Regions from separate parts of the Brucella oryzae genome, predicted to be linked through region 2. Evidence: predicted binding sites of a transcription regulator. Region 2 holds the regulator's gene; each other region holds the start of a gene.

Region 1 (4,214 bases), on a different contig from region 2:
TTGGTGTCCTCGGCAGTTGCCCGCGCATAGGTTCCCACGACATCATTGGTGTCCGAAGGATTGATGTTGGCGCTCGCGTCGCCGCCGACCCATTCGCCCGCAATCAGATTTTGATGAATTGTCATGAAACTCTCCCTGTGCACCGCACTGATATATCTCAGGATGACCCTTCACCCATGAGCGACGGAATTGCAAGGCCGGAGCCGCCTTATAACGAAAAAAGTGAAATACGCGCCAGACACAGGTCTGAAAGCTATATCGACGCGCTTTAAAGCAAGGCTTGCAAATTTGTCACAGTCAAATGATTGGATAGAAAATTCGTCATTTTGCGCCTTGGCAAAACTTTCTGCTCATTTATTGTGCACGCATCTGCAACACTGGCAAGAGGTATGAGATGCGTGTCTATGACCCATTCCCGATGGTGCCCAGTGTTAACGCGGGCGCTTCCAAGCTTTAAGTCTTCGGCCCGCATTGCAGGCTGAGGCCTGAACGCCCTCCCTAAAAGGGCAGATTCCAACATTTCCAAATTTGCCGCAGCCCTCACCGGCTGCTTGTTTCGTCTTTGTTTTCACGCATTGTCCGACGCCAAACCGCTTCGCACTTTTGCTGAAAATGCTTTTAAAGGAACCAGAATCCGCCCAAACGCGGCCTGGTATTGTAGATATGACTCGGTTTCGCATAGATTTCCGGGGACCTGCCTTCCGCAATGTCCTCGGCTACACATTCGGCCACTGGCGAAGTCAGCCCTTGCGGCTGACGCTGATGATAATCGGCATGCTGCTCGCAACAGCCGCAGATGTTCTGACACCGCTCTATTCCGGTCGATTGGTCGACGCGCTTTCATTAGGTAACGAAGGTGCGTGGGATGCTGCCATTCACGCTTTGATCATCCTGCTTGCGCTTGGTGCGCTCGCCTTGGTTACGCGCCAGCTGACCTTCTATGTCATCACGGACTTCACCTTGAAGATCATGAGCGACATGGCAGCAAGTTCGTTCCGCAAGCTGCAGCGCTTTTCGACCGACTGGCACGCCAATGCCTTTGCCGGATCGACGGTCCGCAAGGTCTCGCGTGCCATGTGGGCGCTCGACCTGCTTAACGATACGCTGATCGTGGCACTGTTACCATCGATCCTGATGCTGGTTGGTTCGGTGGTACTTCTATCGTGGTATTGGCCACTGATGGGACTGCTGGTCGCAATCGGTTCGGTGCTTTTCATCGTCTGCACGATTGTGATTTCGCTTGGCTTTGTCGCGCCAGCGGCAACGCTTGCCAATAGCTGGGACACACGTATGGGCGGCGCTCTGGCCGATGCCATTTCGTGCAATGCCGTTGTCAAGGCATTCGGTGCGGAAAGCCGCGAAGATGTGCGTCTGGCAAAGGTCGTTACCAAGTGGCGCGGCCGTACTCGTCGCACATGGCTGATCGGTACGCTGAACGGTTTCATTCAAGGCGCCAACCTGCTGGTAATGCGCGGTGTGGTCATTGCCTTTGCGCTCTATCTGTGGAGCCAGGGCAAGGCAACGGCGGGCGATATCACCTTCGTCCTGACAGCCTTCTTCATGCTGCAAGGCTATCTGCGCGACGTCGGCATGCACATCCGCAACCTGCAGCGTTCGGTCAACGACATGGAGGAACTGGTCGACATTGAGGCGCAGCCTTACGGCATTGCCGACAAGCCAGGTGCACCGGCGATCAAGATCGGAAACGGCGAGATCACTTTCGATCACGTCACTTTCCACTATGGCAACCACGAAGCCGCTCTCTATCGCGACTTTTCGGTCAAGATCGAAGCTGGCGAACGGGTTGGTCTGGTCGGTCATTCGGGTTCGGGCAAGACGACATTCGTCAAGCTCATCCAACGTCTCTACGATGTCAGTGGCGGTGCCATCCTGATCGACGGGCAGAACATTGCCGATGTTACGCAGGCATCGCTCAGATCGCAGATCGCTATCGTGCAGCAGGAGCCGATCCTGTTTCACCGGACGCTGGCCGAGAACATCGCCTATGCACGCCCCGGCGCGACACAGGCGGAGATCGAAGAAGCTGCGAAGCTTGCAAGCGCGCACGACTTCATCAGCCGCCTGCCAAAGGGCTATGCAACGCTTGTCGGTGAACGCGGCGTGAAGCTTTCGGGCGGCGAGCGTCAGCGTGTCGCGATTGCCCGTGCATTTCTGGCAGATGCACCAATCCTTATTCTGGATGAGGCCACATCGAGCCTCGATTCAGAATCGGAAGTGCTGATCCAGCAGGCAATGGAACGGCTGATGGTGGGTCGTACAACGCTTGTCATTGCGCACCGGCTTTCGACGGTTCGTGCACTTGACCGGCTGCTGGTCTTCGACAAGGGCAAGATCCTTGAAGAAGGCGATCACGACGCGCTTATCCGCAAGCCGGGCGGCATCTATCGCCGCCTGTTCGAGCGGCAGGCGCTGGAACTGACCAAGGGACTGGAAGACGTCTTTTCGTAATCCAATCCGCTATATAGCCATGGACAGGGCCGGATCAATTCCGGCCCTGTTCTCATTTTAAATGCTCCATTCATCATCCATTCAGATCACGGTGCGTATCACTCGCCGCCCAAGCGTGCTTCAAACGTGAGTTGACATTTCCATGACAGAAATGTGACAGGATTTTTGTAAAAGTTTGGGAGTTGATGAGTAAAACATGCCGGGTGTGATGGAAAATACCGCAGCGCGTCGCTGGAGCGATGCCGCGATTTTCGGGCCTGCCCGTATTGCCTGGCCGCTGCGCCTCGCAGTGATTGCGCTTGCTTCCATCGTGCTGTCCACCCTTCTGGTTTTCGCCATCGAATGGATCGTACGCGGTTCGTTCACCGATACGATGCAGTTCTTCCGCACGCCGCATAAGCCTGCATGGACGACGGTTGCGCTCTTCGTCGTCGTACTAACGGCAAGCGACGCTATTTTCGGACGGATTCACTATGGCTTCTTTGTTGTCGGCCCGCTGGCGCTGATTGCGGCAACGACCGCGCGCGAAAAGAGCCTTTATCTCGGCGACCCGCTTTATCCGAGCGATTTTCTCTACGCCCGTCAGATCGTCGATCTTTTGCCGCTCTTGGTGCGTGACCGTCCGTGGAGTGCTGTCGGCATAGCCTTGCTTCTCATTGCTTCCGCAGCATTGATGATTACCGTGACACTGTTCTGGTGGAGGCGCTTCGATCCAATTCCGTGGAAGGGGCGAATGCTGCGTCTCGCCTTCGCGCTGCCGCTGCTCGCCTGGTTCGCAGTCATTTCCGACTATGCCAGCTTTTCGCTGGCACGTGACCGTCTGCGTATTCTGCCGATCATGTGGGACCAGAAGGAAAACTACGCCCATAACGGCTTTACCATGGCCTTCATCCTGAATGTGCCGATGGCGACCGTCTTCGCGCCGGAAGGCTATTCTCCAGAAGCAATTGCCGCTATCGAACCGCCTGCGCAGCTGATCCCTGCCGCGTTCGATGCCAGAAAACCCGACGTCATCATGGTGATGAGCGAATCCTTCTGGGACCCGACGCGCCTTCCGGGTGTGGCTTTCAGTGCGGACCCCATTCCGACGGTGCGCGCGGAACAATCCGGCCATGTCTTCTCGCCGGAATTTGGCGGCATGACCGCCAATGTCGAGTTCGAGGCTCTGACCGGATTTTCCAAGGCCTTCCTGCCGTCCGGCAGTATCCCGTATCAACAATATATCCGCCGTCCTCTTCCCTCGCTTGCAAGCTTTTTCAAGGAACAGGGTTACGCGACGCGCGCCATTCATCCCTACCGTCAATGGTTCTGGAACCGTGGTCCCGTCTATGAAAACATGGGCTTCGACAAGTTCATGTCGGAAGAAAACATGCCGCCGCTGGAAAAGCGCGGCTCATTGGCCTCCGACGCGGCCCTGACCGATGAAATCATCCGCGAAGCAGATTCCATGGATGCACCCTTCTTCTTCTTCGCGGTTTCCCTTCAGGGACATGGCCCTTACCAAGCCAATCGCTACCCGGATTCCAAGCTTGAGGTGCAGACCGACGCCAGCGAACACACACGCCAGTCGGTCCGTTCCTATTCGCAAGGTGCCATGGATGCCGATGCAAGCCTTGAGCGATTGATGAAATGGGCGTCCAGGCGCGACCGCGAAACCATTCTCGTCTTCTTCGGCGACCATCTGCCGCCGCTCGGCCCCGCCTATGTCGAGACCGGATTTATGACAAGTCGGGTCGCAAGCCGTA
Region 2 (4,214 bases):
TCTTGAGCTTTGGATGACGCTTGCCCTTTAGAACCGCGTCAGCAGCAGCCTGAACATCGGGCAACGCTTTGGAATTCATCTTGCGGGTGAGGACACCGGGCGCGAACTGGTTCTTCTGACCGACAACACCGCAAATAGTATCCGGATAACGACCGGAAGCGAGTCGATTCATCACAACTGTGCCAACAGCCAGAAGACCATCGGAGCTTGAACGGTTGGATTCGAAGAACATCGCACGTTCAAGACAATTCTTGTCCCGTGCGGTGTAAGTATAGGTTTTTACGCCATTGACGGACTTGACGTGGCTTGTCGCCGTCTTTTCCGTATTGGCTTTTCCCGAGGTTCCGGTCGTCGTACAACCGGTCACCACGAAAGGCGCAACCATCAGCCCGATAAGAGCGGGCAATTTCCACTTCGCGGCGCGCGTCAATGGCTCAGTCTCATGTTAGGACCCTTAACTGATCCAGTCATCCATTCAGGCGAACACATCTGGAACGATGTGCGCGAACGTCTAACTGCGGTGCAAGTCAAAGAGGACGAAGATCAAAAATCATACGCCCTACTGTCGCTCAATCGAATTCAAGGTTTTGGAATTTTTAGGCCAAAAAAAGGCGGAAGGTCAAATTCCTACGATGCTGGAGACAGCTAAATTGCCCGAAAGCAATTCCGAATCGAGAGTGCGAATTTCCCTACAAGCCCTTTAAATATATTAACAATTTCTTAACAAGAGCTGGAAATTCAGATAAGATGTTGATTTAATGAGATTCAAAGTCACGCAATACACGCCATATCCCTGCCTTAATTCAATTTTTCTTGTACGTTTTTTGCATACACATTCACGGTGTTTCAAATTTTCTGCAGAATTTCTGTTTCAAAGCAGGTTCCGTTGTTCTTCGTCAACTTTGACAACATGCCTGTAACATCGCGTGAGATTGGGCTTTCGACATCTATTTTGACCATTCCGATGCGAATCGGGAGACCCGATCCGCACTTCACGAGAGCTTGACCTTAAGCAAAAACGACCCGCCACGGAAACCGTAGCGGGTCGGACAAATTTAGTTTTAGAAGTCGCAGATAACAGCTCTGCTCAGCCGAAAGAATAGCCAGCGCCACGGACAGTGCGGATCGGATCGAGCGCCCGACCGACATTGATCGCCTTGCGCAACCGTCCGACATGGACGTCCACCGTACGATCATCCACATAGATGTCCGGCCCCCAAACTCCATCCAGAAGCTGACTGCGCGAAAAAACGCGACCGGGCGACATCATGAAATATTCGAGCAGGCGGAATTCCGTCGGTCCAAGGCGAACTTCCTTTTCCTTGCGGTAGACACGATGCTGCTGGCGGTCCAGAACAAGATCTCCCACTTTCAGCACGTGCGAAAGAATGCTCGGATTGGACCGGCGCAGCATGGCTTTAACGCGCGCCAGCAGTTCCGGCGTCGAAAATGGCTTCACGACATAATCGTCCGCACCGACACTGAGGCCGCGGACACGTTCGCTTTCCTCCCCGCGAGCCGTCAGCATGATGATGGGCAGCCGCTCCGTTTCTGGCCATTGGCGCAGACGACGGCAAAGCTCGATGCCCGATACGCCCGGCAGCATCCAATCCAGAATAAGCAGGTCCGGCACGTTCTCGCGCAAGGCGATTTCGGCCTCGTCGCCGCGCAGCATCGTATCGACCTGATAGCCCTCTGCCTCAAGATTGTAGCGAAGCAGCACGCTCAGCGCCTCTTCGTCTTCTACCACAGCGATTTTGGGTGCCTGTGACATCCAGTATTTTCCTATCCAAATTCGGCGGGCGGTGGATAAAATCCCCCCAATCGACCGCGTGCCGCCGCGCTATTCATACATTCTCATCCACCGAACCGAAGTCCGGTCGACAACAGTTCAGGGTTTACGCGCCTCATCCACGACAATACCGTGGCTCAGGTCTTCCTTGGGTCGTTCGGCCGGCATTTGCAGGCCTGTCACGATGTAATATACGGTCTCCGCGATGTTGGTCGCGTGATCGCCGATGCGCTCGATGTTCTTTGCGCAGAATAGAAGATGCGTGCAGGCAGAAATGTTGCGCGGATCTTCCATCATGTAAGTAAGCAGTTCACGGAACAGCGACGTGTACATCGCGTCGATCTCGTCATCGCGGTCGCGGACGACATTAATCTGCTGCACCGAGCGCGACGCATAGGCGTCGAGGACGTCCTTGAGCTGGGTCAGTGCCAGCTCGGCCAGCGTTTCGAGCCCGCGATAAAGCTTTACCGGCTGACGCGATTCCGAAACGGCGGCAACGCGCTTGGCAATGTTCTTGCCCAGATCGCCCACGCGCTCCAGATCGGCTGAGATACGGATCGAGCCGATAATTTCGCGCAAGTCCACCGCCATGGGCTGACGCTTGGCAATGATCATCACGGCTTTGTCGTCGATCTCGCGCTCACTGGCGTCGAGGATGAGATCGTCGGAGATGACACGCTGTGCAAGCGCATTGTCCGCATTGACGATAGCTGCGACCGACTGCTCGACCATACGTTCCGCATGTCCGCCCATTTCGGCGATCTTATGGGTGAGAAACTTCAATTCCTCATCGTAGGAGCGAACGGTATGCTGAGACGGCATAGTAGACCTCGTAATATAAATTGCGGGGAAGCCGCACTGTCTATCTGTTGAGCGCAGTTCCGGATCAGCCGAAGCGTCCGGTGATGTAATCCTGCGTGCGCTTTTCGGTCGGCGCGGTGAACATGGTTTCCGTGTCACCCACTTCGACCAGATTGCCGAGGTGGAACATGGCAGTGCGCTGCGAAACGCGCGCGGCCTGCTGCATGGAGTGGGTGACTATCACGATCGTATAGTTCTGGCGCAGTTCGTCGATCAGCTCTTCCACCTTTGCGGTTGCAATCGGGTCGAGCGCCGAGCACGGTTCATCCATGAGGATCACTTCCGGGCTGACCGCAATCGCACGTGCAATGCAAAGGCGCTGCTGCTGACCACCGGAAAGACCGGTGCCCGCATCGTGCAGACGGTCCTTCACCTCTTCGAACAGGCTGGCCTTCTGGAGGCTCGTCACAACGATTTCTTCCAGATCTGCCTTGGTACGGGCGAGACCATGAATGCGCGGGCCATAGGCGACATTTTCATAGATCGACTTCGGAAACGGATTCGGCTTCTGGAAAACCATGCCAACGCGGGCGCGCAGTTCGACGACATCGATCTTCGGATCGTAGATATCCTCATTGTCGAGCGTGATCTTGCCGCCGACCTTGCAGCCTTCGATCGTATCGTTCATGCGGTTGAGCGAACGCAGGAAAGTGGACTTGCCGCAACCGGAAGGGCCGATCAGCGCCGTGACCATCTTTTCCTGGATATCCAGATCGACGTCGAACAGCGCCTGCTTCTCGCCATAAAATACGCAAACCTTATCGCCGCGCATCTTTATGGAATTGGCGTTGGCGTTCATTTTTTCTCCTACGGCTTTCTCGAGAGATCGTTCAGTCATCAGATTCATAGCTTTCGACTCCCGTTTTACCAGCGGCGCTCGAAGCGGCGGCGCAGAATGATTGCTGCAATATTCATCACGGCAAGGAACAGAAGCAGGACAATGATAGCGCCTGACGTGCGTTCCACAAAGGCGCGTTCTGCTTCATTGGCCCACATATAGATCTGGACAGGCAATGCGGTCGCAGGGTCCATCGGGGTGGACGGAACGTCCGCCACGAAGGCCACCATACCGATCAGGAGAAGCGGCGCAGTTTCCCCAAGCGCGTGGGCGAGACCGATGATCGTGCCCGTCAGAATGCCGGGTGCGGCAAGCGGCAGAACATGGTGGAACACCATCTGCGTTTTCGATGCACCGAGACCGAGAGCTGCCGCGCGGATGGAAGGCGGCACGGCGCGAAGGGCGGCGCGCGTCGCGATGATGATCGTGGGAAGCGTCATCAGTGTCAGCACCAGGCCACCGACCAGCGACGCAGAGCGCGGCAGGCCGAAGAAGTTGATGAAAACCGCAAGTCCGAGCAGACCGAACACGATGGATGGCACGGCCGCCAGATTATTGATGTTCACCTCAATCATGTCGGTAAACCGGTTCTTCTTGGCGAACTCTTCCAGATAGATCGAAGCGGCAACACCGATCGGCAGCGACAGTCCGAGAACGATCAGCATCATGTAGAGCGAACCGACCAGCGCAACGCCGAGACCAGAGGTTTCCGGGCGGCTGGAG
Region 3 (4,214 bases), on a different contig from region 2:
TTTCCGGTTCAATCCTGATCCGTGACGGCAAAATCGCAGCCATCGATCAAGGCAATGCCAATGGCGGCGATGACATGGATGGCGATTATGTCATTCCGGGTCTGATCGAGCTGCACACGGATCAGCTGGAAAGCCATTATGCGCCGCGTCCGAAAGTGCGCTGGAATGTCGATGCAGCGGTTCAGGCGCATGATGCGCAGGTCGCAGCGTCCGGCATCACGACGGTTTTCGATGCGATGCGCGTCGGCACGGACTATGACCGCGACTTCGTGGGCACGGATATGCGGATGCTTGCGGATGCCATCGAAAGCGGTGTTCGCGAGAATCGCCTACGTGCCGACCACTTCCTGCATCTGCGCTGTGAAGTTTCCTCAGCGGACTGCCTTGAGACATTCGAGCTTTTCGCAGGTGACGACCGCGTAAAACTTGCTTCGCTGATGGATCATGCGCCTGGCCAGCGTCAATTCGTTGATCTTGAGACCTATCGCACCTATTACATGCGCAAGATGAAGCTCACGGATGAGGAGTTCCGGGTGCATTGTGAAAAGCGCATGGCGGATTCGGACGCCTATTCGGCCAAACATCGCCGCGCCATTGCGGAACTGGCAGCAGCGCGCAGCATCGTTCTGGCCAGCCATGATGATGCGACCAGCGCGCATGTCGATGAATCACTCGACCACGGTGTGCGGATCGCCGAATTTCCGACCACGATAGAAGCCGCCAATGCCTCGAAAGGTGCAGGGCTTTCCATTCTGATGGGCGCGCCGAACATCGTTCGCGGCGGCTCGCATTCCGGCAACATCGCCGCGCGCGATCTGGTGGACAATGGCAGCCTCGACATCCTGTCGTCGGATTATATTCCGTTCAGCCTTATTCAGTCGGCATTCGGTCTGGCTTCCGGCGAACGCCCGATTGCGTTGCCGGATGCGATCCGACTTGTAACCAAGAATCCTGCTGACGCGATGGCTATGGATGATCGCGGCGAGATCGCTATTGGAAAGCGAGCCGACCTGGTTCGCGTGCGTCCGAAAGGTGCAATTCCGGTTGTCCGCACTGTCTGGCGCGAAGGCGAGCGGGTGCTTTGATGCAGATGCAATCCGATATGCCGAAAGGCTGTTTCGTTGCCGTCGTCGGCCCCAGCGGGGCCGGCAAGGACACGATCATGGATGCGGCGCGTGTGGCTCTTGCGGGCGACACGCGTTTTCATTTCGTACGCCGTATCATCACGCGTCCGCAAATGCCGGGAACGGAAGATCATGACAGTCTGGATGAAGCGAGCTTTGCAAAGTCGGCAGGTGAGGGCGCTTTCGCCCTGCACTGGCAGGCGCATGGTCTGAGCTATGGATTGCCGAAATCGCTCGAGGATGAAATCGCTGACGGTACGGTGGTGATCGCCAATGTCTCGCGTCGGGTCTTGAGCGATATCCGCAGGCTCTACACGTCGCGCTCAGTGGTGATGATAACGGCCCGACCGGACGTTCTGGCAGAACGGCTTGCCTTACGCGGTCGCGAAAGCCGGGAGGAAATCGCGGCGCGGCTTAAGCGCGAAGTGAGCTTCGATGACGGTGCCGGGGATGTTGTCACAATTGACAATTCCGGCAATGTCAGTGCGTCCACAGAGTCTTTCCTTCAACATTTGAAGGAAATAACTGTAAAAACAGTCGCTTAAATAAATTCTCTATAGCGATGTGTAAATTTACACAAACGTCATTATGCTTTCATCGCAGTGTCATGGAAGCAATTCAGATTAAGCATGAATGGAGACGAATTCATGCTTCAACTGAAAAACATAACGCGCCGCTATAATGACAAGGTGGCGGTTTCGGGCGTGGACCTCGAAATCGAACCGGGCACGTTTGTGGGAATTATCGGGCGCTCAGGCGCGGGCAAATCGACGCTTCTGCGCATGATCAATCGCCTTGTCGAGCCTTCAGAGGGAACCATTCACTGGGATGGCCGCGACGTTACCGGGCTGAAAGGCTCAGGCCTGCGGGACTGGCGCGCGCAATGCGCCATGATTTTCCAGCATTTCAATCTGGTCGACCGTCTGGATGTCCTGACCAACGTCCTGATGGGGCGCCTGAACTATGTTTCGACGCCCAAGTCGCTCCTGCGCATCTGGAGCGATGAAGAACGTCTGATCGCGCTTTCCGCCTTGCAGCAGTTCGACATTGCGCATCTTGCAGCGCATCGCGCCGATGAACTTTCGGGTGGCCAGCAGCAGCGTGTGGCGATTGCCCGCGCTCTGGTTCAGCAACCCCGCATTATTCTCGCAGACGAGCCGATTGCATCGCTCGATCCGCGCAACACCCGCAGCGTCATGGACGCTCTGCGTCGCATCAATCGCGAATATGGCATTACGGTTCTTTGCAATCTGCACTCGCTCGATATTGCGCGCAGCTATTGCGACCGTCTCGTCGGTATGTCGGCTGGCAAGATCGTATTCCGCGGCACACCGTCAATGCTGACCGAAATGGCGGCGCGAGACCTTTACGGCATGGAAGCTGCTGACGTCATCGATGCAGATGAGCAGGACGAAACAATGCCAATGCCGGTTCCGCAGTCGGCCGAAGCCGTTCTGCGCCAGCTTTCCGCCTGAGCGCACAAAGCTCCGGAAAAAAACACGCTCCAAACTCAGGATTAACAGGAGATACCTATGCTTAACCGTAGAAACTTTCTGGCGGCTGCTGCGCTTACCGCAACGCTGACCATGCCAATGATGGCCTCCACCGCTCAGGCTGCCGACTGGAGCAAGGATTATCCGGAAATCGTTCTGGGTGTGATTCCAGCCGAAAACGCCTCGACCACTTCTGACCGTTATGCGCCTCTGGCCGCCTATCTCGGCAAGGAACTTGGCACCAAGGTCACGCTGCGCGTCGCCAACGACTATGCCGCTGTCATCGAAGGCCAGCGCGCCGGTAACATCCAGATCGCATTCTATGGCCCGGCTTCCTACTCCCGTGCCGTGATGACCGGCGTTGAAACCACGCCACTTGTCAACCAGCGCCATGACACCGGCGTCAACGGCTATTACTCGGTTGTTTATGTGCGCGCCGACAGCCCGTACAAGACCATGGAAGACCTCAAGGGCAAGACCATTGCTCTCGTCGATCCGAACTCGACCTCGGGCAACAACGCCCCGCGCTTCTTCCTCAACCGCGAAGGCTATAGCGTCGATACGTTCTTCGGTAAGAACTTCTTCGCTGGCAGTCATGAAAACGCCGTGCTCGCTCTCGCGCAGGGTACCGCTGATGCCGCTGCGAATTCCTGGAACTCGGAAGACGATTCCAACCTGACCCGCATGGTCAGCCGCGGCGTTCTGAAAGATGCCAACGGCAAGGCAATGACGAAGGACGATTTCCGCATCATCTTCAAGTCGGACTTCCTTCCTGAAGGCCCATTCGCTGTTCTCAGCACCCTGCCGGACCAGTTGAAGGCCGATATCAAGCAGGCTTTCCTCGACATGCCGAAGAAGGACAAGGCCGGCTTTGACGCGCTTTCCGACGGTAAGGATCAGGAATTTGTAGCGACCGAAGCCAAGGATTATGAGCCGATCATCGAGATGCTCAAGTTCAACGACAAGGCTCGCAAGTCCTGATCCGTGAGAAATTGAAGTGCCCGGAACCTAACCCGTTCCGGGCATTTTCATAGGAAAGATTGCATGACGATATCCTCACTTGACGGCAGTGGAGCAAAAAGCCTGCTTGCCGATTATCGCAGGGAGGTCGGCAAACGGCGTCTCTACGGTATCGCGCTTCTTCTCGCGCTTGTCGTTGTCGCCATTGCTGCCTCCGTCGTTGCCGATGTTCGGCCGGGCACGCTGGTCGAAAATCTCTTTCGCTTTACAAGCTATCTCGGTCGTATTCTGCCGGATCTGACCATTGCCAATTTCCGGGGCGACCTTGCTGCCTGGTATTGGAACCTCGGCGGCTGGCTCAAGATGCTGTTTGAGACGCTGCTGATCGCCTATCTGGCTACCCTGATCGGGGCAGCCGTTGCTTTCGCCGCGTCATTTGCGGCTTCATCCAATATGGCTCCCAATTCGACGGTGCGTTTCATTGTTCGTCGCGGGCTGGAGCTGCTGCGTACGGTTCCTGAAATCGTCTTCGCGCTGCTTTTCGTTATCGCTTTCGGGCTTGGACCGATGGCCGGTGTGCTGGCGCTGATGCTTCACACAACAGGTGCGCTGGGCAAGCTGTTCTCCGAAGTGGTCG

The links. Region 2 encodes PhoB, which activates phosphate uptake and scavenging genes when phosphate is short. Its sites were predicted from a motif close to TGTCATNNANCTGTCAT; they were not measured.
Region 1: a site for PhoB is predicted at 2,612-2,628, ahead of JNC70_RS02320 (LTA synthase family protein). Genes of this name have one in related genera too.
Region 3: a site for PhoB is predicted at 1,706-1,722, ahead of phnC (phosphonate ABC transporter ATP-binding protein). Genes of this name have one in related genera too.

What each region holds. Positions count from the first base shown of each region.
Region 1 covers NZ_JBHEEO010000002.1:89,684-93,897, forward strand. The annotation lists gene JNC70_RS02310 (aldehyde dehydrogenase family protein) at 1-125, opposite strand, end outside; gene JNC70_RS02315 (ABC transporter ATP-binding protein) at 664-2,469, shown strand; gene JNC70_RS02320 (LTA synthase family protein) at 2,666-4,214, shown strand, end outside.
Region 2 covers NZ_JBHEEO010000004.1:25,068-29,281, forward strand. The annotation lists gene JNC70_RS04985 (cell wall hydrolase) at 1-430, opposite strand, end outside; gene phoB (phosphate regulon transcriptional regulator PhoB) at 1,088-1,774, opposite strand; gene phoU (phosphate signaling complex protein PhoU) at 1,892-2,614, opposite strand; gene pstB (phosphate ABC transporter ATP-binding protein PstB) at 2,679-3,452, opposite strand; gene pstA (phosphate ABC transporter permease PstA) at 3,518-4,214, opposite strand, start outside.
Region 3 covers NZ_JBHEEO010000008.1:6,844-11,057, forward strand. The annotation lists gene JNC70_RS10380 (alpha-D-ribose 1-methylphosphonate 5-triphosphate diphosphatase) at 1-1,085, shown strand, start outside; gene phnN (phosphonate metabolism protein/1,5-bisphosphokinase (PRPP-forming) PhnN) at 1,091-1,669, shown strand; gene phnC (phosphonate ABC transporter ATP-binding protein) at 1,772-2,599, shown strand; gene phnD (phosphonate ABC transporter substrate-binding protein) at 2,657-3,598, shown strand; gene phnE (phosphonate ABC transporter, permease protein PhnE) at 3,662-4,214, shown strand, end outside.